Regions from separate parts of the Providencia sp. PROV208 genome, predicted to be linked through region 3. Evidence: predicted binding sites of a transcription regulator. Region 3 holds the regulator's gene; each other region holds the start of a gene.
What was found. The regulator LexA, encoded in region 3, represses DNA repair genes until DNA is damaged. The targets are predictions, from matches to a motif close to TNCTGTATGTACATACAGNA.
Positions count from the first base shown of each region.

Region 1: a site for LexA is predicted at 6,159-6,178, ahead of mutH (DNA mismatch repair endonuclease MutH). Genes of this name have one in related genera too.
Region 2: a site for LexA is predicted at 2,023-2,042, ahead of PR766_RS01170 (DinI-like family protein). Genes of this name have one in related genera too.

Region 1 is NZ_JAMPNS010000011.1:80,066-93,837, reverse strand. It holds gene speA (biosynthetic arginine decarboxylase) at 210-2,114, shown strand; gene speB (agmatinase) at 2,128-3,048, shown strand; gene PR766_RS09550 (alpha/beta hydrolase) at 3,107-3,982, opposite strand; gene PR766_RS09545 (hypothetical protein) at 4,201-4,440, shown strand; gene PR766_RS09540 (TerC family protein) at 4,449-5,177, opposite strand; gene mutH (DNA mismatch repair endonuclease MutH) at 5,240-5,923, opposite strand; gene sgrR (HTH-type transcriptional regulator SgrR) at 6,492-8,168, opposite strand; gene leuD (3-isopropylmalate dehydratase small subunit) at 8,621-9,223, opposite strand; gene leuC (3-isopropylmalate dehydratase large subunit) at 9,235-10,638, opposite strand; gene leuB (3-isopropylmalate dehydrogenase) at 10,640-11,731, opposite strand; gene leuA (2-isopropylmalate synthase) at 11,734-13,314, opposite strand.
Region 2 is NZ_JAMPNS010000001.1:255,966-261,642, reverse strand. It holds gene PR766_RS01180 (VasL domain-containing protein) at 1-1,131, shown strand, start outside; gene PR766_RS01175 (DUF1345 domain-containing protein) at 1,244-1,921, shown strand; gene PR766_RS01170 (DinI-like family protein) at 2,059-2,319, shown strand; gene PR766_RS01165 (hypothetical protein) at 2,517-2,756, opposite strand; gene PR766_RS01160 (response regulator) at 2,918-3,592, shown strand; gene PR766_RS01155 (sensor histidine kinase) at 3,582-4,949, shown strand; gene PR766_RS01150 (cysteine hydrolase family protein) at 5,076-5,651, shown strand.
Region 3 is NZ_JAMPNS010000017.1:17,388-31,159, reverse strand. It holds gene PR766_RS13810 (fimbrial protein) at 1-299, opposite strand, end outside; gene zur (zinc uptake transcriptional repressor Zur) at 1,256-1,774, shown strand; gene lexA (transcriptional repressor LexA) at 2,000-2,617, opposite strand; gene PR766_RS13795 (diacylglycerol kinase) at 2,756-3,130, opposite strand; gene plsB (glycerol-3-phosphate 1-O-acyltransferase PlsB) at 3,255-5,759, shown strand; gene ubiA (4-hydroxybenzoate octaprenyltransferase) at 5,836-6,690, opposite strand; gene ubiC (chorismate lyase) at 6,765-7,268, opposite strand; gene pgi (glucose-6-phosphate isomerase) at 7,559-9,205, opposite strand; gene lysC (lysine-sensitive aspartokinase 3) at 9,566-10,933, shown strand; gene PR766_RS13765 (hypothetical protein) at 11,018-11,263, opposite strand; gene PR766_RS13760 (tetratricopeptide repeat protein) at 11,618-13,177, opposite strand; gene PR766_RS13755 (hypothetical protein) at 13,372-13,772, opposite strand, start outside.

The DNA.
Region 1 (13,772 bases), on a different contig from region 3:
TCATACCTATCATAGATCCTTAATACTTAGTCAGTAATCTGCTAGGTTTGTGGATGTATATTGTCACCGTTTAGACGTTCTAAGCACTTTTAATTACAATCTGAGTATCGCTGTTTCCCTGACATTACTGCCCAGTCGCACCATGCCTTTGGTGGGAGCTTGTCTGGAAGGAGAACGCATCACTCACCCCTCCATACTAGGAGTTTATTATGAATGATAATATCGCTCGCAAGATGCGCCAAACTTATAATGTTGCGTATTGGGGCGGTGGTTACTATCAGGTGAATGAGCGCGGAAATGTCTGTGTTTGCCCAAATCCTGAAAACCCTGACACTTTTGTTGATTTAGCTGAATTAGTTTACCAAGTTAAAGAAGAGCAGGAGCACTTACGCTTACCTGCGCTGTTCTGTTTCCCTCAAATTTTGCAGCACCGTTTGCGCTCTATTAACGCAGCATTTAAACGTGCGCGGGAATCTTATGGTTATAAAGGTGACTATTTCTTAGTCTACCCCATTAAAGTTAACCAACAGCGCCGAGTCATTGAATCATTAGTGAATTCGGGTGAGCCTTTAGGGTTAGAAGCAGGTTCAAAAGCAGAGTTAATGGCCGTGTTAGCCAACGCGGGTCGTACTCGCACCGTGATTGTGTGTAATGGCTATAAAGATCGCGAATATATTCGTCTCGCCTTAATTGGCGAAAAACTGGGTCACAAAGTGTATCTGGTTATCGAAAAAATGTCTGAGATCGAGATGGTGCTAGAGGAAGCGAAAAAGCTGGAAGTGACGCCTCGTTTAGGCGTGCGCGCCCGTTTGGCGTCCCAAGGCTCAGGCAAGTGGCAAGCCAGTGGTGGTGAGAAATCCAAATTTGGATTGGCAGCGACCCAAGTTTTGCAACTAGTGGAGATTTTACGTAATGCGAACCGTTTGGATAGCCTGCAATTACTGCACTTCCATTTAGGTTCACAGATGGCGAATATTCGTGATATCGCAACAGGTGTTCGTGAGTCAGCACGTTTTTACGTCGAGTTGCACCAATTGGGTGTCAACATTCAATGTTTTGACGTGGGTGGTGGCTTAGGCGTTGATTATGAAGGGACCCGCTCCCAGTCTGATTGCTCGGTTAACTATGGTCTGAACGAATACGCGAATAATGTCATTTGGGCGATTGGTGATGCGTGTGAAGAGTTTAACTTGCCTCATCCAACCGTAATCACCGAATCTGGTCGTGCGTTAACGGCTCACCATACGGTTTTAGTCTCTAACGTCATTGGTGTTGAGCGTAACGAATTTACGAAAACCACACCACCTAGTGAGGATGCTCCGCGTTCACTGGTCTCGTTATGGGAAACGTGGGAATCCATGCAGCATCAAGGTAACAGCCGCTCTTTACGTGAATGGCTGCATGATAGTCAGTTTGACCTGCAAGAAGCACATACTCAGTATGCACATGGTGTATTGGACTTAACACAGCGCGCATGGGCAGAAGAGCTATACTTGAATATCTGTCGCCGTATTCAGCAAGATTTAGACCCAAGTAATCGCGCTCACCGTCCAATTATCGATGAGCTGCAAGAGCGTATGGCGGATAAATTCTATGTGAACTTCTCGCTATTCCAATCGCTTCCTGATGCTTGGGGAATTGACCAAGTTTTCCCTGTTTTGCCGATTGAAGGCTTAGACAAGCCACTAGATAGACGCGCTGTATTACTGGATATTACCTGTGACTCTGACGGGATTATTGATCATTATGTTGACGGCGATGGGGTCGAAACCACCATGCCAATGCCAGCATATGATCCAGAAAATCCGCCGATGATTGGCTTTTTCATGATTGGGGCGTACCAAGAGATTTTAGGCAACATGCACAACTTGTTTGGCGATACCGCTGCCATTGATGTATGGGTCGATAGCCAAGGTAGTATGCGTTACTTGCAAAGCGAAGAAGGCGACTCTGTGGCTGATATGCTGCAATACGTGAAGTTGGTCCCTGAAGTGTTGCTAGAAAGCTTTATTGAGCAAGTTAAAGGCACCGGACTTAGCGATGAGCTACAAAAAGATTTTGTAAACGAATTTGAAAGTGGGTTGTACGGCTACACTTACTTAGAAGATGAATGATTAAGGAACAGTGATGATTAATAGCACATTAGGAAATCAGGTTGATAACTCACTGGTTTCAAACGCATTTGGTTTTTTACGTTTTCCGTTGAATTTCCAACCTTATAGCTCTGATGCGGATTGGGTGATCACGGGAGTGCCGTTTGATATGGCAACCTCAGGACGGGCGGGTAGCCGTCATGGACCTGCTGCTATTCGCCAAGTCTCAACTAACCTCGCGTGGGAAAGCCACCGCTGGCCATGGGATTTTAAATTAAAAAATAAGCTCAATGTGGTTGACTGTGGTGATGTGGTTTTTGCATTCGGTGATGCACAAGATATGTGCGATAAGCTGCAAGCACACACCGAAAAACTACTGGAATCAGGTAAGCGCTGTTTAACATTTGGTGGTGACCACTTTGTGACTCTGCCGTTACTGCGCGCTCATGCAAAACACTTCGGTAAAATGGCATTAGTGCATTTTGACGCACATACCGATACGTACGGTAATGGTAGCTTATATGACCATGGCACGATGTTCTATCATGCGCCGAAAGAAGGTTTGATTGACCCTAATCATTCAGTCCAGATTGGTATTCGTACTGAACATGATTCGGATAACGGCTTTACAGTGTTAGATGCCGCTCAAGCCAACGATCGTGGTGTCGAGGATATGGTTGCTCAGATCAAACAGATCGTCGGTGATATGCCGGTGTATCTGACATTTGATATTGACTGTCTGGATCCGGCTTTTGCGCCAGGAACCGGAACCCCAGTCATTGGTGGGTTAACATCAGATAAAGCGTTAAAACTGTTACGTGGTATTCAATCCCTGAATATTGTTGGAATGGATGTGGTCGAAGTTGCTCCAGCGTATGACCAATCTGAAATTACTGCATTAGCTGCCGCGACTATCGCGTTAGAAATGCTGTACATCCAAGCGTCTAAGAAGTAAAACGCCATTGATAATATAGGGTGCCTCAATGTGTTCATTGGGGCACCTTTTTTATTGTTTAAAGGCTGTGCTCTTTCAGTTGGGCAAGGATTGAATATGCTTGTGTCCATAGCACGGACCCTGCTTCATGAGAAAATAGAAAATGTTCATTGTGGGGAAAACGCTGAGCGAGTGTTTTACCAAAATCCGGTGAATGAACAGCGCTGACATCTTGCTCGCCATACCAGAGTGCAACTGGGCAGTGAATATCTTCAGGATTAAATTGCCACGGTTGTAATGCTAGTAATAAATCCTGCACATAACCTTGATTTCCCTGCATAAATGCGCGTTCCATACAATCACTGTAAGCAGCTAAAAAACTCTCTTCACTGTAAATTTGTTGATCAATTTCCGCACTGCAATTCAGAATAAATGCCAGTAGCCATTGTGATGTCACATTTCTCATTAGCCATTCAGATAGTGCCTCTGGCGTATGAATGGCTTGTTCCTGCATATTAATAACATCTTGTTTTAAATGATTTCTCGTTTCAGGAAACTCGAATTGATCTTGCCCAGAAACCAGTGATAGGGAAACAGGGGAACAGTAGTAGGCTAGTGCCATCGCAAAAACAGCACCTTGGGAGAAGCCGACGACGGAAAAAGACGGGATTTCCTGAGCATCGAGGAGTTGCTGAATATCTCGCGCAAAACGTTGTAGGGATTTATGCTCATCAAAGGCGGATTGACCTAATCCTGCACGCTCAGGGGTGATTAATCGAATATTGAGCTCATCAAGACGATCAATCCCAAAGCCAAGCGTACCGCTCATGCCAGCACCGGTACAAAAAATAACGGGAAAACCTTGTTCAGGTCCTGATTCATACCAACACAGAAGGCGCCCATCGGACAATTTCATCGACATGTGGCGAGTATTGGATATTTTGTTGCTATACATAATAAATACCTACAAGATAGAATTTTTAGTGCGACATGTTGATTTCTATCGCGAGTCATCAATGACTTTACAATTGTTATTTCCTATTTGCTAAAGCAGGTTTGTAGGGCAAATAAATGGGACCTGCTTTAGATCAGCTTAGAATTTTAAATTAAGAAATAAGCTAATTACAAAATATACGCTCAATTAAGGCTATTTTACAGTCAAAAGGACAATTTATGGCATTTTCAGACTCAGAAAAGCAAATTTTATTATCAGTAAAAGGTGTGGGACCGATGGTGATCAGCCGATTAGAACAAATGGGGTTTTCATCATTAGCGCAATTGAGTGAAGCCTCTTATGAAGAAATTCTTATTTCTGGTGCGGCATTAACGGGGTCGAGTTGTTGGAAAAATAGCCCTCAGGCTAAAAAAGCGGTGGAAGGCGCCATTGCCGCAGCTAAGGGCGCCTTACGCTAAGGTCTCTATTATTGTTTGTTTTTCATTTTCCACTTTTTACTGCGCAGAATATTGAGCATCTGAACTGACATAGAGAAAAACATCGCAAAGTAGATATAGCCTTTCGAGACGTGAACTTGAACGCTTTCAAGTAATAAGGTAAAGCCCACCAGAATTAAAAAGGATAAGGCGAGAATTTTGATTGAAGGGTATCGTTCGACAAAATCACCAATCGGCTTCGCGGCGAACATCATAATCATCACGGCGATAATCACGGCTGCCATCATAATAAACAGATGGTCAGATAACCCGACTGCGGTGATCACGGAATCTAAGCTAAAGATAATATCCAAGATGGCTATCTGTACAATTGCCCCCCAAAAAGAGGTCACTTTTTTCTGAGCGATCCCATCATCATCTTCCCCTTCGATGGTATCGAAAATCTCCTGACTGGATTTCCAAATCAGGAATAGTCCTCCCGCACACAAGATAAGGTCACGAGCAGAAACGGTATGTTCAGCCAATGTAAATAGCGGCGTGGTAAGCCGTGCAAGCCACGCAATAGAAGCCAGTAGCGCTAAGCGCATTCCCATTGCGGCGATTAACCCAATGCGTCTGGCGCTGTTTTGTTGATGAGCGGGCAATTTACTGACGACAATACTTAAGAAAATAATATTATCGATACCCAATACGACTTCCAAAATTGTTAATGTTGCCAATGCCATCCAAGCATGGGGATCTAAGAACCACTCAAACATCTTATTGCCTTAAAAATGGAATAACGAATCGTCTGTTTTGGCACAGGCGATGCCTTGAACAATTAACCGAGATTAAAGTGCCGTGCTAATAATGGACCTGTAAAATCTTTTTTTAAATAGAAACCTCTCGGCAACGTCATAATGGGCTGACCCAGCTCACCAATACCTTCGGTTAGCGCTCTATTGTTTGCGGCTTTGGGGCGAATCTGTAGGACTTGCCCATGACGAGCTGTAATCGTTTCGACTTTTCCAAGCACGATTAAGTCCATCAACTCTTCCCAATCCTGACGTAAAAGTTGCTCCTCAAGAGGGGAAGGGCTCCAAATCAGTGGATTTGCAACACGTCGTTCAGCAAGCGGAATTTGACGTTCTCCCTCAATGGGAAACCATAGGATACGCGAAAGTTTGCGACGTACGTGGCTATTTTCCCATGTGAGTCCACTATTGCCAGTCAGTGGGGCAATAGAAACAAATGTGGTTTCTAAAGGGGCACCATGGCGATCAATGGGAATCGTTTTAAGCTCGACACCTATGTTCGCAAAATCTTGTTCGGCTTTACTGCCTGCGGTTGCACCTAAAAAATACTCTAACAAAGTACCGACCCAACCTTTATCTCGTTTAAGATCGGGAGGAATGGGGATCCCCGCTGCGGTGGCTAGCTCACCAAGTGTATAGCCCGCAAGGGCTTGAGCACGAGCGAGTAAGACTGTTTCATTTTCAGGAGGAGAAGGTGGTGTAAATGACATAGTCAGTAGAATGTAATTGTGTTTAAAAAATAACCAGAAAAATGGTCACAGGATAGGAAGAGTATAACACTTTTTAGTCACTGTATTTAACTGCATGATATATATATGTATATTGAATAATAATCACTGACGAAATTATGAATATTTAGGGTTATTCAACTTCATCCCAAGATAACCACAGGATCATGCACTAGGTTATCCACAGGATTTCTGGATAACTGTGAAAAACAGTGATTACTGTGTGCATTTACAGCCTTGACTAATGTCATTTATTGAAGCTCGTCACAAAAAGCGAGTAAGTTAAGTACATTCCTTGTGGATAAAACATGCATTGATTGATATTTGCTCAGTTAGACTCCTAAGAAAAAACATCAAAAAGTAGACAGTGGATATCTCATGGGAAATTTATTTATCATCATGATTTATAATATTTTATTTTTTTGTATGGTTTTTTGTTAGAAATGAACGATTAGGATATACCCTGATTACTATCTGGTTGTTAACATAGATATCCACAGAAAAAGTGAATAAAATCCATTTTACTCACGTTAACTGTTTATAACTATCATCAATTCTGTGTATTATCCTCAGTTGGCTTAAACCAGGCCGATTTAAAGTCAAACCAACCGAAGGTATTCATGCGTACACCTCGCATTGTTCTTTGCCCTTGAAGTTCTAACCAATGGTGAAAAATAGGATGGAAAACTTGGGAGTCAATTAAACTTTCACACCACGATTCAACATCCAATTTTTGCTGACGCCACAGTTGTAACTCTCCATCGAGGCTTTTTCCTAAACATTGGCGTAATAACGGCATTTCATACAAAGTGGCAAAAATAGAAAATTCGAGCGGCTTGTAAAAATTGGCTGTAGAGAGCCAAATATCACTTTCAGCGTTACCATTAAACCAATCATCGTAGTCGACAATATTAATTTTTAACTCAACACCTTGAGTCTCCAATACCCGCTTCATAATTTGGCTTATCGCATAGAATTCATGATGATGGCGATAAAAAGTCACGGTTAGCTCTGTTAAATCTTCAGGTTTTGTACGCTGAGATAACATCTTACTGTGGTGCCAGTGAAGCAATAATCCATAGGCGGGCGCCCAATGACGTTGATAAAAAGATTCACAGTGTGCCAGTAAATTAACCGGTGTTAAAAAGCTGCACAGCCATTTACGGACATCTTCACGTTGAGATATGGCGGAACGCTGGTCGAATAACAGAAAGTAGCATCCTTCTTCCATACGGCTCTCTAGCGAGTCATTGTGACGTTTGTCACCATCCATTTTTAATGTGGTGCAGACCATTTGCTCAGAAAGCTCAGGAACCACCCAAATTGTGACTTCATCCAGTAAGGCTCGATAGCCAAAGTAGCGATCAAATGCGCTGATGGTTAGCTTCTGCGGAATATTGGTTTCGACTACATAAGGACCGGTACCAATGGGGCGTTGGCTAAAGTGCTCAATGGTTTCCCACTCTTTAGGAAGTATCGCGGCGTGAGGGCTTCCGAGTAGCCAAGGAAATTGCGTATCAGGATGACTGAGATGGACATCGATAACATACGGTTGCGGTGAGGTGACGGTCTGAATATGGGAAAATAGTGGCCAGCAGCGTTTTAATCTGAGTAACGAATGAATGATATCATCCACTTGCATTTCACGCCCATGATGAAAGTAGATAGCAGGGCGTAAATAGAAACGCCACTGTTGGTCATTGATAGCTTGCCAGTGATGGGCAATACCATCTTCTACTTCCCCTTTTTCCTCATTTAAGTGGGTTAATCCATTAAATATTTGGCTCATTAAATGGATTTCAGAGCGACGCATTGGTGTGCCAGGTAATAAATTCGGGAAATCGCGATAATAAATGATACGTAGCAGGTTTTTCCCTTGCCGATAACTGCGCTCCAGCTCTGATAAGACCATCTGGCGAATCGTTTCTTTATCACCCACGAGGGCGACTAATTTTTCAATGCTTTCTTCTTTTAATAACTGTTCTGCTTGTGCTTGCTGAAGCTCTAATCCATTGATATGAAAAATTAATGCGGAACGCTTTCCTCGTCCCGCTTCGGCTTGCCAACTGAGCCAACCATGAGCTTGCATATTATTGAGTAGCGTACGTACATGGCGACGAGAACAAAACAGGATCTCCGCAATATCTTGCAAAGTGGTTTCGCTGTTTTTTCCCTGAAAATGTTGCCACAAGCGAACAAATTGGGTTTGTAATCGAGAACTAGACATAAAAGAGGAACTCCGGAAAAAATTGCATCAATTTTAATATCCTATATTCCGTAGATAATAAGAGGCAGTAAGTAGCTCTATTGACCTGTCTGTTGCAGGTTTACTCCCCCATTTATTGAGTAATGGTATATTTACCAGCCGGTATGTGAATGCATATCGGCTTTTTTTCTTTTTTCTTCATATTTCACGTTGTGGCTGTGTTGGCTTCATTCGACTACTCAGGTCATATACTTATGTATGCTTCCCGAGATATCCTCATTTTGTCGCCTTGCCACAACATGAACTATTTTGAGAAAACGGTTTGATTAAACCCAGAATCATGATTATTTGAAATCATGGCATATTCAGAATTAATGGGGAAGGATTTATTGGTGGGCGCGGTTTGTTGGAGTTGAGTTCTACTTTTATGAAGACAAATAGGTAAGAAAAAGCCCACCGAAGTGGGCTGGAGATTAATTCATAAAGGCGGGGAGTTTTTGTTCATAATCTTTAATTTGGTCGACGTGCTGTAATGTCAAACCAATACTATCTAAACCATTCATCATGCAATGGCGGCGGAAGCTGTCAATTTCAAAGGTATAAACTTTATCTCCTGCGGTAACGGTTTGTGCTTCTAAATCAACCGTAAATTGGCAACCTTCGTGGTTTTTAACATAGTTAAACATCTCATGAACTTGTTGCTCGCTTAATTTGATGGGCAACAATTGGTTGTTAAATGAGTTACCGTAAAAGATATCGGCGAAGCTTGGTGCAATAACGACTTGGATACCAAAATCAGTTAATGCCCACGGCGCGTGTTCACGGGATGAACCACACCCAAAATTCTCGCGAGCTAACAGAATGCTGGCACCTTTAAATACCGCTTTGTTCAAGACAAAGTCAGGGTTAGGTTGCTGCCCTTTATCATCTAAAAAACGCCAGTCATTAAATAAGTGCTGACCAAATCCGGTACGCGTGACTTTCTGCAAAAATTGTTTGGGAATAATCGCATCAGTGTCCACGTTCGCGGCATCTAAAGGGGCGACAATTCCAACATGCTTAATAAACTTATCCATGGTTTTCTCCTTTAGATTTGAATATCACGAACATCAGCAAAATGACCGTTGATAGCTGCTGCGGCTGCCATTGCTGGGCTAACTAAATGGGTACGTCCCGCACGACCTTGGCGACCTTCAAAGTTACGGTTGCTGGTGGATGCGCAACGTTCACCCGGATTTAAACGGTCATTATTCATGGCTAAACACATGGAGCAGCCGGGTAAGCGCCATTCAAAACCTGCTTCAATAAAGATTTTATCCAAGCCTTCTTGTTCTGCTTGAGCTTTAACAGGGCCGGAACCTGGAACCACAATAGCTTGCACACCAGACGCCACTTTTTTACCTTTCGCAATGGCTGCCGCAGCACGTAAATCTTCAATACGTGAGTTAGTGCAAGAACCGATAAAGACTTTATCAATTTTCACATCGGATAATTTAATACCGGACTCTAATCCCATATAGGCTAATGCTTTTTCTGCGGAAGCACGTTCAACAGGATCGGAGAAGGACGCTGGAGCAGGGATCGGCTGATTGATTGCTATTACTTGTCCAGGGTTGGTTCCCCAAGTAACTTGAGGAGCAATGGTGCTCGCTTGGATAGTAATAACCTTATCGAATTTTGCATCATCATCCGTTTTCAAGGTTTTCCAGTAAGCGACAGCATCATCCCAGTCCTGACCTTTCGGTGCAAATTGGCGTCCTTTCATATAATTAAAAGTAGTTTCATCAGGGGCAATGATGCCCGCTTTAGCCCCTAATTCAATCGCCATATTACAGACGGTCATACGACCTTCCATACTTAAGTTTTCAATTGCTTCGCCACAGAATTCAACGATGTAACCCGTTCCACCTGCGCTGCCAGTTGTACCAATAATCGCTAATACGATATCTTTGGCGGTGATCCCCGCAGGTGCTTGACCAACCACTTCAATTTTCATTGTCTTGGCACGGGCTTGTTTTAAGGTTTGTGTTGCCATTACATGCTCAACCTCGGACGTACCGATTCCAAAGGCTAATGCACCAAATGCGCCGTGGGTTGCGGTGTGAGAGTCACCACAAACAATGGTGGTGCCTGGCAATGTAATACCTTGCTCTGGTCCCATCACATGGACAATTCCTTGGTATGGATGGTTTAAGTCATATAAGGTTACGCCGAATTCTTCACAGTTTTTCATCAACTCTTGCATTTGAATGCGCGCCATATCGCCACAGGCATTAATGTCTTTTGTCTGGGTTGATACGTTGTGATCCATAGTGGCAAATGTTTTGCTTGGCTGATGTAATGGGCGGTTTTTGGTCCTTAAGCCATCAAATGCTTGTGGTGAAGTCACTTCATGTACCAGATGACGGTCGATATAAATTAAAGGGATTTCATTTTCGACTTCACGTACGACGTGAGCATCATATAATTTTTGATATAAAGTCTTCGACATATTAAACCCCTTCTTCAATATAACGGGCGATGATGTCACCCATTTCACTGGTACTGATTGATTGACCATCACCGGCTAAATCCGCAGTGCGATAGCCATTTTCTAATGCCTTATTGACAGATCTCTCGATGGCATCAGCCGCATCGGCTTGGTTTAAACTGAAACGCAATAACATCGATGCTGACAAAATTTGTGCGATCGGGTTAGCGATATTTTTGCCAGCAATATCCGGTGCTGAACCGCCTGCCGGCTCATATAAACCAAAGCCATCTGCGTTTAAGCTAGCGGAAGGTAACATGCCCATGGAACCAGTGATCATTGCGCACTCATCGGAGATGATGTCACCAAATAAATTCGAGCACAGCACCACATCAAACTGAGAAGGCGCTTTGATCATCTGCATCGCGGCGTTATCGATATACATATGGTTCACTTCAACATCTGGGTACTCTTTGGCAATTTGGTTAACCACTTCGCGCCATAATACGGAGCTTTGTAAAACGTTAGCCTTATCAATCGATGTCACTTTATGACTACGCTTGCGAGCAGACTCAAAGGCAATACGTGCAATACGTTCAATTTCATAGCGGTGATAAACTTCGGTATCGAAGGCAAACTCTTCCGCGCCTTCACCTTGACGACCTTTCGGTTGACCGAAATAAATTCCCCCCGTTAATTCACGGACGCATAAAATATCAAACCCTTGAGCAGCAATATCCGCGCGTAATGGGCAGAATGCTTCCAATGCTTGATATAAGCGAGCAGGGCGTAAATTGCTGAATAATTTAAAATGCTTGCGTAATGGTAACAATGCACCACGTTCAGGTTGACTATCTGGAGGCAAATGCTCCCATTTAGGACCGCCCACTGAGCCAAATAATACGGCGTCGGCTTCCTCACACCCTTTCACAGTGGCTTGTGGCAATGGCTCACCATGGTTATCAATGGCAGCACCGCCTACATCGTATTCTCTGGTTGAAATCGTAATAGCAAAACGCTTACTGATTGCATTCAATACCTTATGAGCTTGAGCCATCACTTCAGGACCAATTCCATCTCCTGACAATACTGCAATATTAAAATTCTTAGACATGTTTACACCGCTTCCTTTGTGTTGAATTGTGATGCTTGGTGAGAAATTTTATGCTTTTCTTTTTCAACTTGTTCTGCACGCCAGATACTATTTAATACATGAACCATGGCTTTTGCTGATGATTCAACGATATCCGTTGCTAATCCCATTCCATGGAAACGACGACCGAAGCATTCGGCGACGATATCCACTTGCCCTAATGCATTTTCTCCCTGACCTTTAGCAGATAATTGGTAAGAAACCAATTTCATTGGGTAATTTGTGATTTTGCTAATGGCTTGGTAGATGGCATCGACAGGACCATTCCCTGTGGCAGCCTCCGATTTTTCTGTTTCACCGCACTGCATTTTGACCGTGGCGGTTGCCACGATACTAGAGCCGGATTGTGTACTGAAGTAATCCATCACAAAGTGGTCAGTTTCATCTTGTTGTTTAGCAAAGAAGGCTAATGCTTCTAAATCATAATCAAACACTTGACCTTTTTTATCCGCTAAACTCAAAAATGCGGTGTACAGTTCATCCAAATTAAAATCTTTACCTTCGTGATACCCCATTTCTTCCATGCGATGTTTCACCGCAGCGCGACCAGAACGCGAAGTTAAGTTTAATTGCTGCGCTTTTAATCCAATGGATTCTGGCGTCATAATCTCGTAGGTTTCGCGATTTTTTAATACACCATCTTGGTGGATACCTGATGAGTGTGCGAAAGCATTGTTCCCCACAACGGCTTTATTAGCCGGGATTGGGGTATTACATAATTGGCTCACTAATTGGCTGGTGCGGTAGATTTCTTTGTGATTGATATTGGTGTGCACACCTAACATCTGTTCGCGTAATTTAATCGCCATAATCACTTCTTCTAACGCAGTATTACCGGCACGTTCGCCTAATCCATTAATTGTACCCTCTACTTGGCGAGCGCCTGCTTGAACTGCGCTGATGGAATTCGCGACTGACATGCCCAAGTCATCGTGGCAGTGTACCGAAATAATCGCTTTATCAATGTTAGGTACGCGTTCATATAAAGAAGAGATAATGCCGCCGAACTGATATGGCGTGGTGTAACCCACGGTGTCAGGAATATTAATGGTGGTCGCCCCTGCGCCGATCGCTGCTTCTACAATACGGCATAAGTTGTCGATATCAGTACGACCAGCATCTTCGCAAGAAAACTCGACATCATCGGTATAGCGTCGAGCACGTTTAATTGAGTTGATAGCCATATCCATCACCCCATCGAACGTTTTATTTAATTTCTTTTGCATGTGCAAGTTGGAGGTGGCTAAGAACACATGGATACGGAATGCTTCGGCGACTTTCAAGGATTCCGCAGCAACATCAATATCATTTTCAACACAACGTGCTAATGCGCAGATGCGGCTATTTTTGATTTCACGCGCAATAGTTTGGACAGATTCGAAATCACCAGGCGATGAGACAGGGAACCCAGCTTCAATAACATCGACACCTAAGCGCTCTAAAGCAAATGCAATTTGCAGCTTTTCCTTCACGGATAAGCTGGCTTGTAATGCTTGTTCGCCGTCACGTAAGGTCGTATCGAAGATGATAACTTGGTTGCTCATAATGTGTTCCTCATAGACTAAATTTTGTTGTTATTGATTCTGTTTGCTTGGTTCCCATCTAGCCGCAGGCATAAAAAAACCCGCTGGTTGCGCGGGCTTTTTCATGTTTGTGGACAGTGTTTGTTATTTTCTATCCATAAGCATACCGCGCAATTTGTCTGCGAGTAGTAGTAGGCTTAGTAGGCGGATAGAAAATGTCATGGATAACTGTCTCTCATATAATTTCAACTAATCTGTTTTTATTGATACGTGATTTCAATAATGTTGTCAAACTTAATTTTCTGAAGCGCATATTCTACGATCGGGAGTTTTAGGGCGTAATTGGATGTTACGTCTAATATTTATAATTTCTATGATGTTTTTACCTATATTTGTAGGTGGTTGTTAGTTTAAAATTCCGCCTAAAAATTCATGGCATGATAGTATTTTTATGCAAAAGTTGTTTTGAGTATGTTTCT
Region 2 (5,677 bases), on a different contig from region 3:
GGCATCATGGGATTAAACGAAGGCTTGTCTTTGCTCCAACATTTACTGAGCCGCCACTGGCAAGGACTTTGGCCACAACAGACTCACGCTCGCGTCGAAATTCTCGCCACATTGAGCCAACAATTAATGACGGGATTACGTGCTCACGCGCCCGTTTATGCTGACCTTCCAGCACTTTACCAAACTGAAACCACGCTGAGCCAAATTGGTCAACAGTTGCAAACATTAGAACTCAAGCACCTGACACAGCTAGAGCGCTTACAAAATTTACTCGCCTCTCAGGCAAGGCAATTAGAAAGCATAGATGTGCCAGATAGCGGTTTTATCCCACCAACTCCGCTACAACTTCCGAAAACATCACCATCGACGTTTCGGGCGCATACCGCAGCAACCCCAATATCCATAAAAGCCAATGCCACGATCAGTGCACCTCCCTCATCCAAACCGTCTTATCGTAAAGGGCTGTGTGTGGGATTAGCTTGGGGGATTGTTCTCACCGGTGCACTTTGCGCAGGCACCTTATATGTGCTTCATCCACAAATCAATAACCATGTTTTAGCGCAAGCACTGCCACAATTACCTGAATTTACACCCAATATTGCCTCGATTATTGAGCAACAATTACAACCCAATTCCGCCCAACCGAGTAGTTTCTCGCCCGAAAAACTCAATATGATCGATAATTACCTTGTGGAATTGGAATCAGTTTCCCCGATTTGGTCTCAGCAATATGGGCTTAGCATGGTAGGTTACCTCACCAAGCAATATGGTGAACGGCAAGAAGTCAGCGCATTTAACGATAAATGGCAGCAAAATATGCAAATTAACGCGTTATCTAACGATAAATTGCAACAATGGTCTGAAGGAATGGCAGAGTTAAATAATCTCAGTACGCGCTTAGACAGTCTCGATGGTAAACCTCGCAGCTATATCACGGGGTCTGAATTAAAAACCATTATTTTCAATGCCCGCCAGCATTTCCACCAAAGTGTGCCACTAGAAGAAGAATTACGTCGACTCGAACAACTTCAAGCCAAAGGAACGGTGGCTGAATCCGAATATCAGCGCATTGACAACCATTTTAAGCAATTACTTAATCGCTATGCGCTGATAAAGCAAAGTCAAAAATAGAATTAATTATTTTTATTCACTAAATTATGGAGCACCTTATTCGTGCTCCATTTTTTTTCGGTGATATACTCGTTTTTAATTAACGTGATGATTATTTTTCAAGGAATATCCCATGCTTCGCTATGCTGCTCGTATCACCCATCTGCTACGTCATGCATTTCATTCTCGACCGCGCTTTTTGGTCTCGCTTATTGTTGCTTTTATCACCTTCTTTGCCCTATTTAATACACAAAATCTGATTATTAATTTAATTATCAGTTGGAACGCATTTGCATGGTGCTATTTACTGTTCCTGTTCCAGCGGATTATTAGCAATAATGTTAAAGACATTCGTAAGCTCACGAAAATTGAAGATGAAAGCGCTCGTATGGTGATATTTTTCTTGATGTCGGGTTGCTGTGTGAGTTTATTAGCGCTGTTTTTTGCCTTGGGAGGGCATAGTGATATCCCGAAATCCGATAAAATCTACTCTTACATTTTAACGGCTTCCACACTGATATCCTCATGGTTGTTATTACCGACAGGCTTTACCATGCACTATGCTCATTTGTATTACAGCAACAATGAAAATGAAAAACCGTGGTTAATTTTTCCTGATAAGATTACCCAGCCAAGCTATTCAGATTTTATGTATTTTTCATTTACGATTGCCGTCGCTTCGCAAACCGCAGATGTAGAAGTTGCCTCGACACCTATGCGTCGCGCTGTATTATTGCAATCGATCATTTCATTTATCTTTAATATGGCGATTTTAGGGTTATGTATTAATATTTCTGCTAGCTTTTTTTAGGCGGCAGATTCACTGCCTCGAAATAAAAACATTTAGCCGACAGTCAGAATAAAAAAATATTCATGGAGGATATTGACAAGGTCTCCATATAGATCTAAAAATACTGTATATTAATACAGTCTTTAGTAGAGGCTATTATGTTACGCATCGAAGTGTTATTTGATAAAAATTCACCACAAAAACCAAGTGGCTTAGTGCTACAGGCATTAGAATCTGAGATTCTACGCAAGCTACAGTCACAATACCCTGATATGGTTACTCGTGTAGGCTTTAGCTCTCAGCAAGCCATTAATATTTCAGGCACAAAAATTGCGGATGATAAATTACGCATTGAAGAAATTTTAGAAGAAATTTGGATGGATGACGGCTGGCTACCGGAAACAAATACCGATGATTAGCTGAACAGAAAGAAATGGAAGAAGGTCCAGTGATAGCTCTTCCATTTCTCAATTTGTTATTTTTTGATTTAATCTGAATCACTTTCTGTATTGTAAAAAACGATCAAGCCCCCCACTCACACTATTTTCTGTCTACTCTAGAATAGTGCGAAGTACTTGAAATATCCCCATCCCCCATCTACTCACCGGTAAAATCATTAATAGAGTTTTTGTCGAAGATAGGATTTAATCTTGGTGACAGGGTTACGCTTCGCTTTACTTATTTCAAGCACCCGCGCTTCCGCTAAACAGGTCTTAGTCTCAGTGCATAATGAAACTTCATTTAACTTTGTATGGTTAAATGTCATTTTTGGCTTATTAAAATTTTCCCCCATAAACACCATGGCGATAAAAATAATCACGATAAATAGAGGCACTTCAATATAAACTTGTTTCATGGTAAAGGCTCTTGTTATGGTTGTTGATGCTATATTATTCGTTTTACGTTTTCATACCTTAAAATTTGGTTAAACCAACCTTAAGGGATACTTAAGGCGACAAATATCCGAGTTGCTGGGTGGAAGCAGTCTGCTTATACTCCGCACCAGAGGGAGTAAATATGAATGTTTTATTGGTAGAAGATGATCTTCAGTTGGGAAAAGCGTTATGTCGAGGGCTAGAACTAGCGGGTTTTAATCCTTGCTGGGTTAGATTATTGGCTGATGCTAAACAACAATTACAGTCTCGTAATTTTGATGTCATGTTATTAGACCTCGGTTTACCTGATGGAGACGGTCAAGACGAGCTCATTGCATGGCGCCAATCAGGGGAATCAATACCTATTATTATTCTTACTGCTCGCAACAAAATGGATAACTTAGTAACGAGTTTAGATTCAGGTGCTGATGACTTTTTAACAAAACCATTTGAAATGCCAGAGCTAATTTCTCGGGTCAAAGCTATCAGTCGTCGTATGGCTGGCTTTTCATCTGAAATTTGGCAATTAGATAATCTGCAACTAAATCCGTTAAACCACCAAGTCACTTTAGATGGTCAATTATTATTACTTTCCGGTAAAGAATATTTGCTGCTGTATGAATTAATTAAAAATGCGGATAATGTCGTCCGAAAAACAGATTTAGAGCAACGTTTATTTGGTTTAGACGATGTGGAGAGTAATTCCCTTGAAGTCCACATTCATAATTTACGCCGCAAAATTGGTAAAGACCGAATTATTACTATCCGCGGTATTGGTTATTTATTAAAAAAAGAAGCGCAATCTAGTGAAGATTAAATCCTTTCTTGTTTACACATTTGGTATTCAGGTTGGCGCAGTCATCTTTTTATGGCTGCTGTTAGTCGGCTGGTTGCAATTTTTTTACCTGCCTGATTTAGTCAATGATGATGAATTTAACCAACAACAGCAAATTGTCACGCAAGGTATCGCCCGTACATTAGGCACGGTTTCAGACACGCCTGAATATTTCGATAAACTCGCCGTTATTTTGCAAAAAATGTATACCGATGCGATGGAAAACGGCATTGATACCAGCTATAAGCCCTACATGGTCGTCAGAGATCCCAAGGGACATGTGTTATATCGAAATAGTGAAAAAATATCTGACCCTTCATTAAAATCCGTAGAACAACTCACAAATCAATATAAGGATTGGCATTTTACTTCCGCATGGGATGACGACCACTCCCTCGAAGTTGTCATTGCGGAATCCTACCTTGAACGTCGAAAATTAATTGGAAACCCCGCCGAAGAAACCGCAATTCCTCTCGCCTTTATTCTGGGAATAATGCTAATTGCTATCTTAATTACTGCCTATTTTAGTATTCGTCCAATCAAACAAGTCGCCAAAGTTATTTCTTCGCGTCAGCCTGGAAATTTAACGGCGATAGAAATGAAAGACGTACATAAAGAAACACGACCTATTATTTCCGCTATAAACCAATTAATGGCACGAGTCGATGCGGCGAATTTGCGGGAAAAGCGCTTTATGGCAGATGCGGCTCATGAACTGCGCACCCCCATAGCGGCAGTGACTGCACAATTACACCTGTTAATGAATATTGATAACCCCAAAGAGAAAGCTGAAATTATTAATGATATGAAGGAAACACTCACGCGTGCAGCGTCCTTATCTCATCAATTAATTGACCTTGCACGCTTAGAAGCGGAAGATTTTTCAATACGTAAAGAACAGGTTGATTTACCGATGTTGATCAGTAATTTGATTTCATCCCATATCCCGTACGCACTCAATAAACATATTGATGTTGAATTATCGAGCCCAGAATCTTTTTATGTCGACACCGATAAATTAGCGCTCAGTAATGTGTTTACTAATTTACTTGAAAATGCGATTAAATATTCGCCTGAAAAAGCTAAAATAAAAGTAACGCTGAAAGATATCACGCCTTTTGGTGCCACAATTACAATTCAAGATAATGGTCGCGGCATTCCAAAAGAGAGTCATGAACATCTATTTTCTCGTTTTTATCGCGTTCCTGGAACATTAGAAACAGGCAGCGGCTTAGGATTATCTATTGCCTATAATTTAGCATCAAAAATTGGTGCAACATTAAAAGTGACCGAGGGATTAGAAAATAAAGGAATTGGATTTATTATTGATTTACCTTAATTGAATAAATGGGCTTAAATAATATCCTTATTTAAAATAATGTTATTTAGTTAACATCCCTTACTCAGAATAAATATTACAATCCCCTTTTTACGTTAAATTACTTAGCCGCAAAAAGGGGCGATAATGTCACACGCACTCATCATCATTGATCTTATTAACGATATTGTTGGCAAAAATGGATTATCCAACAGTAGTTACCCGCAAGTTACTTCACGAAAAATAGTAGAAAAAGCCAATCAAGTCGCGAGCTACGCGCGCAACCAGCGTATTCCTGTAATTTGGATTAAGGTCGGATTTAGCGATAATTATCAAGATATTCCTTTAGGCTCTCCGTTATTTCAACATGCAAAGCAAGTCGGTGCCTTGAAATTAAGTGGACACGGATGTAGCTGGGTCGATGAATTAGAAGTTCACATGCATGACCGCGTCATGATTAAAAAAGGTGTTTCCGCTTTTGCTGGAAATAAACTGCACCAATGGCTGTATGACAATGGCATTACCCACCTTCATTTTGGCGGCGTCAGTTCCATGATGGCAATTCAAAGTAGCGTGAGACAAGCCCATGACTTAGGGTATTTTTGCCATGTACTGGAAGATTTATGTGCCGCAGCAACGCTGGAATTACACGAACAGAGTATGCAAGCCTTAACAAATTTAGCGACGATTTCATCAAGTAAAACGTTCATGCAAACCAAATAGTCAAACTGATGAACATGGATGTAAAC
Region 3 (13,772 bases):
CCAGTAAAGGTGATTTTTGCGTTTTTATAAGTTTCAGTTGAGCAGTTTTTCAGAACGATATCGAACGTTTTGCTATCTGAACGGAATTGGTTTGAAGTCAGTTCGTGCAATGCGATTTCGCCGAATTCAACTAATTGCTTCAGGTTGTCAGCGTCGATTGAACATGGAACATCATTGATGAAACCAGTAAAACGAATTTCACCTTGTGAACTTTCTACTGGGTCAGCAGCTAAAGCAGCACCAGAAACGCCAACACCTAAACCTAAAGCTAGAGTTAATGCTAATTTATTCAGTTTCATAAAAGTTTTCCTTTGAATGAGTAGGAACTGCTATTTCTCTTTCCTGTTTCTACGATGCAGAATTAAGTTTCTTTACTTAAGTAGTGCGCCCTTGAAGATTCCTCTAGCTTTCCTACTTGATGAATTTCATTCAGGTTAGAGATTTTTTTATATAAACAAGATCCATCTCATCTATGTGATTTAAAAAACAGAAATCATTGAGCCAACATTCTCACTTCCAAATTAATTATTGATTCATTCATTAATTAATTAAAATTGATATAGAACACTAAATGAATTCTGATGACTACCTTGTGATATTTTCTGATGTCAATTCTACATATGTGATATATGTTGTCAAAAAACACCCAAATAGAGAGTTAGCTTGGTTTTTTATATCGAAAAACCGACATAAACAAGCTTTAAACATTAAATGAGTAAGCAAACTTGAAGAAATAATAAATTACTTAGAAAGATTTATATGAAGACTTCATTTTGTATTTATAAAAATTTCAAAATATTGCAAAAACCTTATAATTATAAAAATCTATATTTATATTTATTTACAAACTAATAACCCAATAAAAGGAAAATTTATTAGATTTAACACCCAAGAATAGTCACCTTTACACAAGTAATTGCTATATAAAAAACAGACGGTAAGATAAGTCTTAATTAAAATATGCATCAAGCAGTAACCATAAATTTCAATATTTGTTTTTATTTGGTTAAATAGATCGTCAATTTATTAACCAAAATGTAGCAATTAGAGTTTTATTTAAAATAAAAAAGCTGACCATTTAAATAAGGTATCTGTTATTTATTAACCATACGTTTATTAAAGTTAAAACTCTGTATTAATTGTAGGGAAAATTGTTTATTCCATAAACATCATTTCAAACGCAACAGGAGCCGAAGTTATGATAAACTAAACAGTAATAAACATTTGAAGCGCTATTTAGGTGGGGCCAGACAAGATGACAATAATCAGTGAAGATATGCTGCTTACGACGGCCGAACGTATTTGCCAGTCTCGAGGTGTTCGTTTAACTCCACAAAGAGAAACGGTTTTACGACTAATTGCACAGCAACATGGGGCGATTAGTGCCTACGACCTTCTTGATTTGCTGCGTGAAATAGAACCTCAAGCTAAACCCCCTACTGTTTACCGCGGCTTAGAGTTCCTAATGGAACAAGGGTTTATCCATAAAATTGAATCCACAAACAGTTATGTGGTCTGCCACCATGTGGATAATCCAAGCCATATCTCAGTGATGTTGATTTGTGATAATTGTGGGAATGTGACGGAAAGTGATTGTACAACCATAGAAAAGGCTATTAGTACGCTTGCTGAAGAAAATCATTTTCATCTCAGGCATACCGTTGTAGAAAACCATGGTTTATGTCAAAAATGCGTTGAAATCACCAGTTGCCAAGATCATGAACATTGCGATCATGACCATCAGCCCCCATCTAATCCAAAGAAAAAACCGTAAAAAACCTATCAGCAAAGGTTAATAAGATTAACGTCTCGCGCCATAGCTATAATAGATAACAACCTAATGGCAGAGGCAATAGATAGATAGATAGATAGAGCGAAGTGAATAAGAGTTATATGGCTATATAAAAAGAAAAGCCTATATAAACGGAAGAACAATATAAAGAAAAAACACCCGATAAAAAGAGATATTGAGTCTGCTACCAGACTCAATCACTCATCATCAATGCCAATCGCTATTACGGATAACCCCAACAGCTAACCCTTCAATAGTAAAATTCTGTTCGCGTAAATCAACAACGATTGGCGCAAACTCAGGGTTTTCAGCAATCAATTCAACGCGATTGCCTTGTTGTTTAAAGCGCTTAACGGTGACTTCATCCTCGATACGAGCCACAACTATTTGTCCATTATGGACATTCTGAGTTTTATGCACCGCGAGTAAATCACCATCCATGATGCCGATATCCTTCATCGACATACCATTCACACGCAATAAAAAATCCGCATGAGGTTTAAATAACTCTGGGTCAACTTGGTAGTGACTTTCAATATGTTCTTGTGCAAGCAATGGTTCGCCGGCGGCGACACGCCCAATCAGAGGAAGCCCTAAATCTTCGGTTTCTTCTTCTAACAACAGACGAATGCCTCTGGAAGCTCCAGAAACAATTTCAATAACCCCTTTACGAGCTAAGGCTTTTAAATGTTCTTCTGCCGCATTAGGCGAACGAAATCCCAAACTTGCTGCTATTTCAGCGCGTGTTGGTGGCATGCCCGTCTGCGAAATGTGGTCACGCACCAGATCGTAAACTTGCTGCTGTCGAGCTGTCAGTGCTTTCATCCCGTTCCCCTGTTTGTTTATACAGTCAAACTGTGAGTATATACAGGTAAATGGGGATTGGGAACTGTTAAATTAGCCAAAATCTGTAATTTATTGCTGAATTCTTTGCTTTTTCTCTCTTTTGTTATTTTTAGACTATTAAAGTGCGAAATAACGTTCCCAGAGAACGGTAGCCCAAATAAATAACGCCAATCCAATGGTGACAAAGACCGCAGCGGAGCCAATATCTTTTGCTCGGCCCGATAATTCATGATATTCCGTGCCAACACGGTCAACAACGGCTTCAATAGCGCTGTTTATTAACTCGACGATCGCGACTAAAACCACTGAACCTATCAGTAAAATTCTATCAATTTGGCTAATGTCCAAGTAAAAAGCTATAATTATCGCAATGATAGCAGCAACCGCTTCCTGCCTAAATGCGGCTTCATTCACCCATGCTGCCTTTAAACCCTTAAGGGAGTACCCAGCTGCTTTGATAACTCGCGTGAGTCCCTTAGTTTGACTTGCCATATTTTTTCCTTAATTTTTAAACAATAATCAACTTTTGCAGTCAAAGTGAATTATCGATAACAGATCTAAACACTGCTTTCTGATATGATTGCGCAGCATTACTAACAAGAGGCTATAATCGTTTATGTCACTATGGCGTAAAATATATTACAACACGTTGAATTTACCACTGAAATTATTGGTAAAAAGTAAACTAATTCCAACGGACCCGATAACAGAGTTGCAGCTTGATCCAAACAAGCCAACGCTGTACGTTTTGCCATATCACTCAAAGTCCGACCTTCTCACGCTTCGCCAACAATGCTTAGCGATTGGTTTACCTGATCCTCTCGTGGATAACGACATCAATGGCACCCAGCTCCCTGCCTATGTGTTCATTGATGATGGTCCGCGTGTATTCCGTTACTACTCTCCAGATCCACGTAAAGAGTCAGTAAAAATATTCCATGCGTATCTTGATTTGCATAAAAATAATCCAAATCTAGATATTCAAATGCTGCCAGCATCGGTCATGTTCGGGCGAGCGCCTGGACGCGAAGGCCATAAGCCTGCACCCCTGAAATTACTAAACGGTGTGCAAAAATTCTTCGCCGTCCTTTGGTTAGGGCGCGATAGCTTTGTGCGTTTTTCACCCAGTATTTCACTGGGTCAAATGGCGCAAGAGCATGGTACCGACACGATTATTGCCAATAAACTCGCTCGTGTGGCGCGTATTCATTACTCTCGCCAACGTTTGGCGGCTGTCGGTCCAAAACTGCCTGCACGTTATGAGCTTTTTAATAAATTGCTTTCTTCTAAAGCGATTGAAAAAGCCGTCGAAGATGAAGCTCGCAGCAAAAAAATTCCATTACAAAAAGCCCAGCAAAATGCCGTGGCGATGATGGAAGAGATCGCCGCTAACTTCTCATATGAAGCAGTACGACTCACTGACCGAGTTTTAGGTTGGACATGGAACCGCTTGTATCAAGGGATTAACGTTCAGCATGCTGAACGTGTTCGTCAATTGGCTCAAGATGGTCATGAAATTGTCTATGTGCCGTCCCATCGTAGCCACATGGACTACTTGCTGCTTTCATATGTTCTCTATCATCAAGGGCTGGTACCACCGCACATTGCAGCTGGTATTAACCTCAATTTCTGGCCAGCAGGTCCCATTTTCCGCCGTTTAGGGGCATTCTTTATTCGTCGTACGTTTAAAGGCAATAAACTCTATTCTACCGTATTCCGCGAATACCTCAGTGAGCTCTTTGCTCGCGGCTATTCGATTGAGTACTTTGTGGAAGGTGGACGCTCACGTACAGGTCGCTTGCTGGAACCTAAAACCGGTACCTTGTCGATGACCTTGCAGGCCATGTTACGTGGAGACTCTCGCCCTATCACTATCGTCCCTATCTATATTGGATACGAGCATGTGATGGAAGTGGGAACTTACGCGAAAGAATTACGTGGCGCGGAAAAAGAGAAAGAAGGCTTCTTCTCGATGGTACGTGGTTTACGTAAGTTACGTAATTTAGGTCAGGGCTATGTGAATTTTGGTCAGCCAATTTCGCTCACCCAATACTTAAATAATCGCGTACCTAATTGGCGTGAATCCATTGACCCTATTGAGCCTCAGCGCCCAACTTGGTTGAACCCAACGGTCAGTAGTCTGGCTGATAACATTATGGTGAATATCAATAATGCGGCAGCCGCTAACGCGATTAACTTATGTTCAACAGCACTGTTAGCGTCGCGTCAACGTTCACTGACCCGCGAACAACTGATTGAGCAAATCGAATGCTATCTGCAACTACTGCGTAATGTACCTTATACCGCAGATGCAACGACGCCGAACAAAACGGCAGAAGAGCTTCTCGAACACGCATTGCAGATGAATAAGTTTGAAGTCGAAAAAGATAGCATGGGGGATATCATTATCCTGCCTCGCGAAAATGCCGTCTTAATGACTTACTACCGTAACAATATCCATCATTTACTGGTTCTGCCATCATTGATAGCCAGCATGGTGCTACACCATGAACGTATTAGTCGTGAAGAAATCCACCAGCAAGTTGGTCTGATTTACCCATTCCTGAAAGCTGAACTCTTTATGCGTTATGACACTAACGCACTCGTCAGCACTGTGGATACATTGATTGATGAGCTGAACAGCCAAAAGTTGATCTGCCTGAAAGACGATAATATGGTGGTATTAAATCCTCGCCGTATTCGTCCTTTACAGCTGCTGGCAGCAGGTGTTCGTGAAACACTGCAACGTTATGCCATCACGCTATCATTACTCAATGCAAGCCCAGAAGTCAGCCGCAATACATTGGAAAAAGAAAGCCGCATGCTCGCGCAGCGTCTGTCCGTTCTACACGGTATTAATGCCCCTGAATTCTTTGATAAGGCCGTGTTCTCGACATTGGTCGATACACTCAAAGATGAAGGGTACATCGATAATAACGAGAACGATATTTTCTCTACCAATGCGAAAAAACTGTATGCAGTGCTTGCCCGCTTAATGTCACCGGAAATCCGTTTGACCATTGAAAGCGTGAGCCAAACTGAAGAGCTTTCAGCACCGAAACCGGCACCAATAAGCACACCGGAAACGACCGAATCAAGCTCAGAAGTACCGAAAGAGTAATCTCACAAGTCAGCGAGACGCACCAACAAAAAAGGGTAATGCATTTGCATTACCCTTTTTTTATCCATTTCACTGATTAGAAATAGCTGACAACCATACCGAAAAACAGAATTAAACCGACATAGTTATTATTCATAAACGCTTTAAAGCACGGCGCTCGTTCCCGGTTCACCATCAATTGCTGCTGATAAACAAACAGCGCAGCGGCTAGCACTAACGAACCATAATAAACCATGCCTAAGTTAGCCAATGAGCCAATCACCACCAGCAAGCCAACCATGACAATTTGTAGTAAACCAATAATCAGCTTGTCATATTGACCGAACAAAATCGCCGTCGATTTCACGCCAATTTTTAAATCATCGTTGCGGTCAACCATCGCATACTGGGTGTCATAAATCACTGACCAGATAATATTCACTAAAAACAGTAACCAACAAACTAATGGTAAGGACTCACTAACGGCTGAGAATCCCATCGGGATTGACCAGCCAAATGCAGCCCCCAATACGACTTGAGGTAAATGGCTCACGCGTTTTACAAACGGGTAGATCCACGCTAGCGCTAAGCCTGCGACCGATAACCAGATAGTCATGGTATTCAAACTCAATACCAATAAGAAAGAGAGCCCCACCAGCGCAGCAAATAGGATTTTTGCTTCTTTTTCCGTGACATCACCGCTAGGCAGTGGTCGGTGTTTGGTTCTTTCTACGTGCCCATCGAAATTACGATCAGCAAAATCATTGATAACACAGCCTGCGGCACGCATTAAAAATACACCTGCCGTAAAGACAATCAGGATATGCAAACTTGGCGAGCCTTGGGCCGCAATCCACAGCGCCCAATAGGTTGGCCACAGCAATAAGAGTGAACCAATAGGTCTATCAATACGCATTAAACGGCTGTATGCATGCCATTTACTTAGCGCCATACTTCCCTCCACGTTGTCGTGCTCCTTTATGCTTCTATTTTACCCATAAACGTCATTTGAATTATGTTAGATAGTTATCTATATGCAGGTGATTCAGGTAAAAATATTTCGGTTAATAATAATGGTTTTTGGGACAGTCTAAGTAAGGAACGGCGAACCCAGCGGTCAGCACTGGTGCCCATTTCAATATAATCTCGGGTTAGGTGTTCATGACTAAAGAGATAGCGCCCTAATGGGACTCGCCCAAGCTCGACTAATTTTTTGTCATTATCGGTGAGCGTCTCTTCTGGGATCAGCGTTCTGCCAATCAACCAAGGGATATTATCCCCATACATAATCACTTCCCGTAGCCAATAACGCTCACTAATTGGTAAGCATTTTTGTTCGTCGGTGGTGAGCATATCCAGTGAGATATAGCGTTCTAAATAAGGTATCACCGTCACTTTCTGACAATGCTGCTCAAACCGTTTGGTCATCGACCTTTGCTCTTGCAACCAACCTAATACATTTTCAGGAACACTCTCTTCGCCTTCTACGAACCAGCTTATAGGATGAGAGGTAAAAATCGTTTCATGCATTCAATCAAATTCCACCATAGAAATTATGGTTATCCCCTGATTGCTACTCTAGCGTGTTAAAGCCACAACCAGCATCGTTCATCTAAATTATTGGGCGATAGAATAGCACGTTGTGATAGTGCAAGGTTAAAGATAGATAACAATTTATATAAAAAGTCACTAATTCAACACAAATTGTGAAAATTTTGTAAAAAATATTTGATTTATAATGAGTTAGCTCAGATACCATATTTTATTAGGATACTAATAGCCTGCCAATTACAGGCTATTAGTCGCTTAAAAAAACGTCATTAACGCCAGTTTTTATAGCAATTAATCAAGCCATTCGTTGAGCTGTCATGGCTGGCAACAGCCTGACTATTTTCCAACTCTGGTAGAATTCGGCTCGCCAGTTGCTTACCTAATTCCACACCCCATTGGTCAAAGGTGAAAATATTCAAAATTGCGCCTTGGGTGAAAATTTTATGCTCATACATCGCAATCAGCGCACCTAATGAGTACGGGGTAATCTCTTTCAGCAAAATAGAGTTAGTTGGGCGGTTACCTTCAAATACTTTGTAAGGTGCAACATACTCCATCTCTGCTACCGTTTTACCTTGTGCTGCAAATTCCGCATCAACCACTTCGCGGGTTTTACCGAATGCTAACGCTTCAGTTTGTGCAAAGAAATTAGAAAGCAGTTTATCGTGATGATCGCCTAATGGGTTGTGAGTCACCGCTGGTGCAATAAAATCACATGGGATCATTTTAGTTCCTTGGTGGATCAGCTGGTAGAATGCGTGCTGACCATTAGTCCCTGGCTCACCCCAAATAATCGGACCCGTTTGGTAGGATACGGCATGACCATTTCGGTCGATGTATTTCCCATTCGACTCCATATTGCCTTGTTGGAAATAAGCAGCGAAACGATGCATGTATTGATCGTATGGAAGAATCGCTTCAGTTTCTGAACCAAAAAAGTTGTTATACCAGATGCCGATCAGCGCTAACAATACGGGGATATTACTTTCTAGAGGGGTTTGCGTGAAGTGTTTATCCATCGCATGAGCGCCGCTCAATAATTGAACGAAATTATCATATCCCACGGATAAAACAATTGATAAACCAATCGCTGACCACAGAGAGTAACGACCACCAACCCAATCCCAAAATTCGAACATGTTATTGGTATCAATACCAAATTTTGCAACTTGTTCACTGTTGGTTGATAACGCAACAAAATGCTTCGCAATATGCTTTTCATCTTTAGCGAACGTCAATAACCACTCACGAGCAGAGTGCGCATTGGTCATGGTTTCTTGAGTCGTAAAGGTTTTGGATGCGATGAGGAAGAGCGTCGTTTCTGGATTGAGGTCTTTCAGCGTTTCCGCAATTTGAGTGCCATCGACGTTAGAAACAAAATGCATATTCAAATGGTTTTTATAAGGGCGTAGCGCCTCAGTCACCATGAATGGCCCCAGATCTGAGCCACCAATACCAATGTTCACAACATCCGTAATTGCTTTACCAGTGTACCCTTTCCACTCACCACTAATAATACGCGCACTGAACTGTTGCATCTTTTCCAGTACGGCATTCACGTCTGGCATAACATCTTTGCCATCCACCAGCACCGGTGTATTGTCGCGATTACGCAATGCCGTGTGCAGTACCGCACGGTCTTCGGTGCGGTTGATTTTTTCACCACTAAACATACTTTTGATAGCATCTTCCAGTTGCGTCTCTTTGGCTAATGCCAAAAGTTTGTCTAATGTGTCTTGCGTAATACGGTTTTTGGAGAAATCCACTAAGATTTGATCATCAAAAGTGGCAGAAAACTTCGTAAAGCGCTGTGCATCTTGTGCAAATAAGTCACGCATATGCACATTTTTCATTTCTGCATAATGCTGCTCTAGCGCTCGCCATGCCGCCGTTTGGCTTGGATTGATACTTTTCATGGATAACACTCCCAAAACAATTTCAAATAAAAATAGATTGTAACTCGCAGAGAACACGAAGCTTATCGGTTTTCTGCGTTCTCATAATTTGCTGTCATTAAGTCTATTCTCCCAAACCTAACACCAACTGTCATCTCATACCCGAAAAGGTATTGAGAAAACCGATAATCTTTTATCCATCATTAGAATTACTGATTTACCTTGATTCATCATTGACGATACGTGCCAAAGTCGATAAATCTATTACTCCAACGTATTTCAAGCTGTTGATGTCTTACCTGATTCAGCCAGCACCACACGAATTATTTTGGATTTATGCACTATTTAAAGATAGGCGGTTTAATTAAAGGGATTGAAAAAATGAATACAGTAGCTGGCAGTAATCAGTTTGTTATCGCAAAATTCGGCGGCACTAGCGTCGCTAACTTCGATGCCATGAATAAAAGTGCGGATATCGTACTGGCAAATAACCATGTGCGAGTGGTTGTACTCTCTGCTAGTGCGGGGATCACCAATTTGCTCATTGAACTTGCCGAAGGTTGTGACACTGATAAACGTAACGAGCTACTGCAACAAGTTAAACAGACTCAATATGACATTATTGAACATCTGCAAACGGCGGATGTCATTCGCGAAGAAATTGACCGCTTACTTGAAAATATTGCCCATTTAGCTGATTCAGCCTCACTTGCCACCTCCGATGCCTTAACGGATGAAATGGTCAGCCACGGCGAAATTATGTCGACCTTATTGTTTGTCGAAGTATTACGCCAACGTGGGGCATCTTCGCAGTGGTTCGATGTCCGAAAAGTTATGAGAACCAACGAACAATTTGGTCGTGCTGAACCGGATCTTGAGCAGCTACACGTGCTTGCTCAGCAGCACTTGCTACCCCGTTTAGACAATTCCATTATTATCACCCAAGGATTTATTGGTCGTGATGCCAAAGGACGCACAACTACATTAGGTCGCGGAGGCAGTGATTACACCGCGGCGCTTCTCGCTGAAGTATTGAATCTGTCTCGTGTGGATATTTGGACTGACGTTCCGGGAATTTACACGACCGATCCTCGCGTAGTCCCAAATGCTCAGAAAATCGATGAAATCGCTTTTGATGAAGCCGCCGAAATGGCAACTTTCGGGGCAAAAATTCTGCACCCAGCGACATTATTGCCAGCCGTACGTGCGGGGATCCCTGTTTTTGTCGGATCAAGTAAAGCGCCAGAAGCTGGCGGCACCATTGTGAGCGATAAAACGGAAAACCCACCACAATTTAGGGCGTTAGCACTACGTCGCAAACAAACATTACTGACATTGCACAGTTTGAAAATGCTGCATGCTCGCGGTTTTCTTGCTGAAATATTTACTATCTTACTGCGCCATAATATTTCAGTCGATTTGATAACCACCTCGGAAGTCAGTGTGGCGCTCACTTTAGATACAACGGGCTCCACCGGCACGAATGGCAGTTTACTGACCAATGCCTTAATGACGGAGTTATCGGCTCTGTGTCGTGTGGAGGTTGAAGAAGACCTTGCGCTCGTCGCAATCATCGGTAACCAGCTGTCACAAGTCAACGGGCTCGGTAAACAAATTTTTGGGGTGCTGGAGTCATTCAACATTCGCATGATCAGTTACGGTGCGAGCAGCCATAATATCTGCTTGCTTGTCCCCGGTAACGATGTGGAAGAAATTGTGCGTACTTTGCACAGCAATCTTTTTGAGTAAGCGTCTGTTTGAATCACAGTGAGATAAAAACGATAACGGGCAATCTTTTGATTGCCCGTTTGACTTGATGATAAAGAAATAAAGCTAGCGGCTAAGGAAAGACGTAATTAGCCCGCTAAAAGTTGACTCTCCCGCAAAAGCATAGGTACTTTTCAACTCTTCTCCACGAATATCAGCAAAGCGTGCTAGCGCTAATTCTTTGGTATTCGCATCTATCTCTTCAAACTGCTTTTGGTAACCCGCATTCAGCAACTCTGCCGCTGCTTGGCTTTCCGTCATCTCCAACGCAACCACTTCGTCGGATTTAATAAAAAAACAATAAGTGCTCATTTGACACCTCATTTTTTCATACTCAAAAAACAACTAAACTCGTTCTACTCTAATAGAGATATTCACAACAAATACTCAACAAAGAACCAGTTAATAAAACTATACTTCATTATTTAGGTAAATAAAAATACCATCCTAATTCACAAAGATTGATAATTTTTATGGTGTTGTAAATCGGTAATGTCTTTTAAAAAAGACATCAGAAAAAGTGCAGTTAAAATAATTATCAATAATATCAGAATGATATTTTGAAAATATGGTAATACAGTAAAATGTATATTAATGATTAAGAAGCCAATAACATCAATAAAGCGATTGGCTTACAGAAATCAATGGATCAAGGATGTTGTTCATTCATTTTTTAGAAGGTAATGAATTATTTACACTTTCCGTGTATTCCAGCATGTTGGCTTTCGCATCTTGGTTTTTTTCCAATAATGCTAAGTTATTTTTTGCGGTCACATTCCCTAATTTATCTGCTCGCTCAAACCACATAATGGCACGAAAGATATTCTTGCTCCCGCCTTCCCCTCTCGCATACATCACACCGAGGTTATTTTGCGCATCACTGTTTTCATTGAAAGCGGCAGACTCTAAGAGCGATCGTGCTTTTTGGCTATCTTGTTGAACGCCAGTTCCTGTCAGGTAAAAAATTGCTAACTGGTTTTTGGCATCCATATTGTCTTTCTCAGTGGCTTGCAGCCACTTAACAATTTGCTGGATATCGACGTCCTTAATCTGACCGGCTAGGTATAAATTGGCGAGTTTTAATTGAGCTTCAACAATGTCTGAATCCGCAAGCTCCATATACCATTGAATCGCTTTGACCATATCGGGCTTAATACCACCCAGTCCTTTTTCATAATACTCCGCCACTTTCATGGCACCTTCAGCGGATTCATTATCTGCCGCCATTTGATACCATTTGAATGCTTCACTCAAATCTTGCCCAACGCCGTCACCTTGTTCATAGGCTTGCGCTAACGCATATTGCGCAGCTAATTCACCTTGCGTCGCGGCACGTTTATACCAATAAACGGCTTGGTAGCTATTTTGTTCAACTAACGGCGGATGACCTTTATGATAAAAATCACCCATATTTTTTTGTGCAACTGGTGAGCCCATATTCGCTGCTTGGCGATACAGATAAATTGCCGTACTTTCATCCTTTTCCATCCCTTCGCCGTTTTCATACATTACGGCTAAGTTATTGACTGCGGAAGCCACACCATTACTTGCACTGCGCTCATACCATGTCAGCGCTTTATCATAATCAATATCACCACCGAGCCCATCGTGGTAAAAAAGACCAATCGCAAACTGTGCATATTCTTGCTCTTGCTCAGCCGCTTCATAATACCAAGCACGGGCTTGTTTATAGTCTTTTTCGACGCCTAAGCCGCGCTCAAATAAATAGCCCATGGCGTATTGGCAATATGCATCACCTTTTTCGGCACACTTGCGATACCAGCTCTCCGCTTGCACATAATCGTTTTTCCGCTGTGCCAGCATACCAATATAATAATCGCCATCATTACTATTTAAATCAGAGGCTTTTTTAAACCAGTAATACGCTTTATTTTCATCAGCATCGAGAAAATCAGTACCATCTAAATAAGCAACGCCAACATCAATCATGGCATCTACTTTGCCCGCATTTGCGTCTTTAATACGACTTTGAAAATCAGTTGGCAGATGGGTTGGCTCAGTCACTTCAAGCGCTTTAGGAAAAGGTTCCACTAATGCTGAATCCGCCTGAGGCGCTAAAACCACAGGGGTAATATTCGGGGTTGAAGACGGGTTATCGACCACTTTTGAAGATTGATGATGAAATTCACCCGACTCTATTGGCTCTGCTTGCACATAAGGGGCACAGATAATGCAGAAACTAAATAAGAGAGAGGGTAATTTCATGACATATACTCACAGCTTGGCATTGACCACTGCTATATAAGATATCATTCCCATACAAAAATCATAAGGACTATAAGTCGAAAATAAGCAAATGAAGTGAATATTTAAGAAAATAATTTGGGTGATTATCGTAATTGGTCACAAAACGAGCTAATCACCCTCTTATTATTCATTGAAGGGTTTAATGATGGGAATTAATTAACGCGATACCCGCCATGTTTACTCGCAAATAAATTAAATTTACCCCATTCAATTAAAATCAATTCCAATTGTTGGTGGCTAATTTTACATAGCGTCGATATTTGAGAAACCACAAAATGGTTTTCACTCACTAATTCTGCAGAAAATACCTCAGCAATTAATTCGCTTTCTTTTGCTGTAATTAACCAGCCATCATTAGTCGCGAATTTATGAACCGGAACCATACCTTCTTTTGGGCTTTCTTTAGAGAGTAACTTCTCTTCCGCTTGCTGAGCTTGATAGAATGCATCAATCTCCTCTTGCGAAGGAAGCGGCTCAACTCGCTCTTGGTTTTCTAAGAACAGATAAATTTCTTCCGCTCTCGCTGGCGTTAACTCACTTCTTAACCAAATTT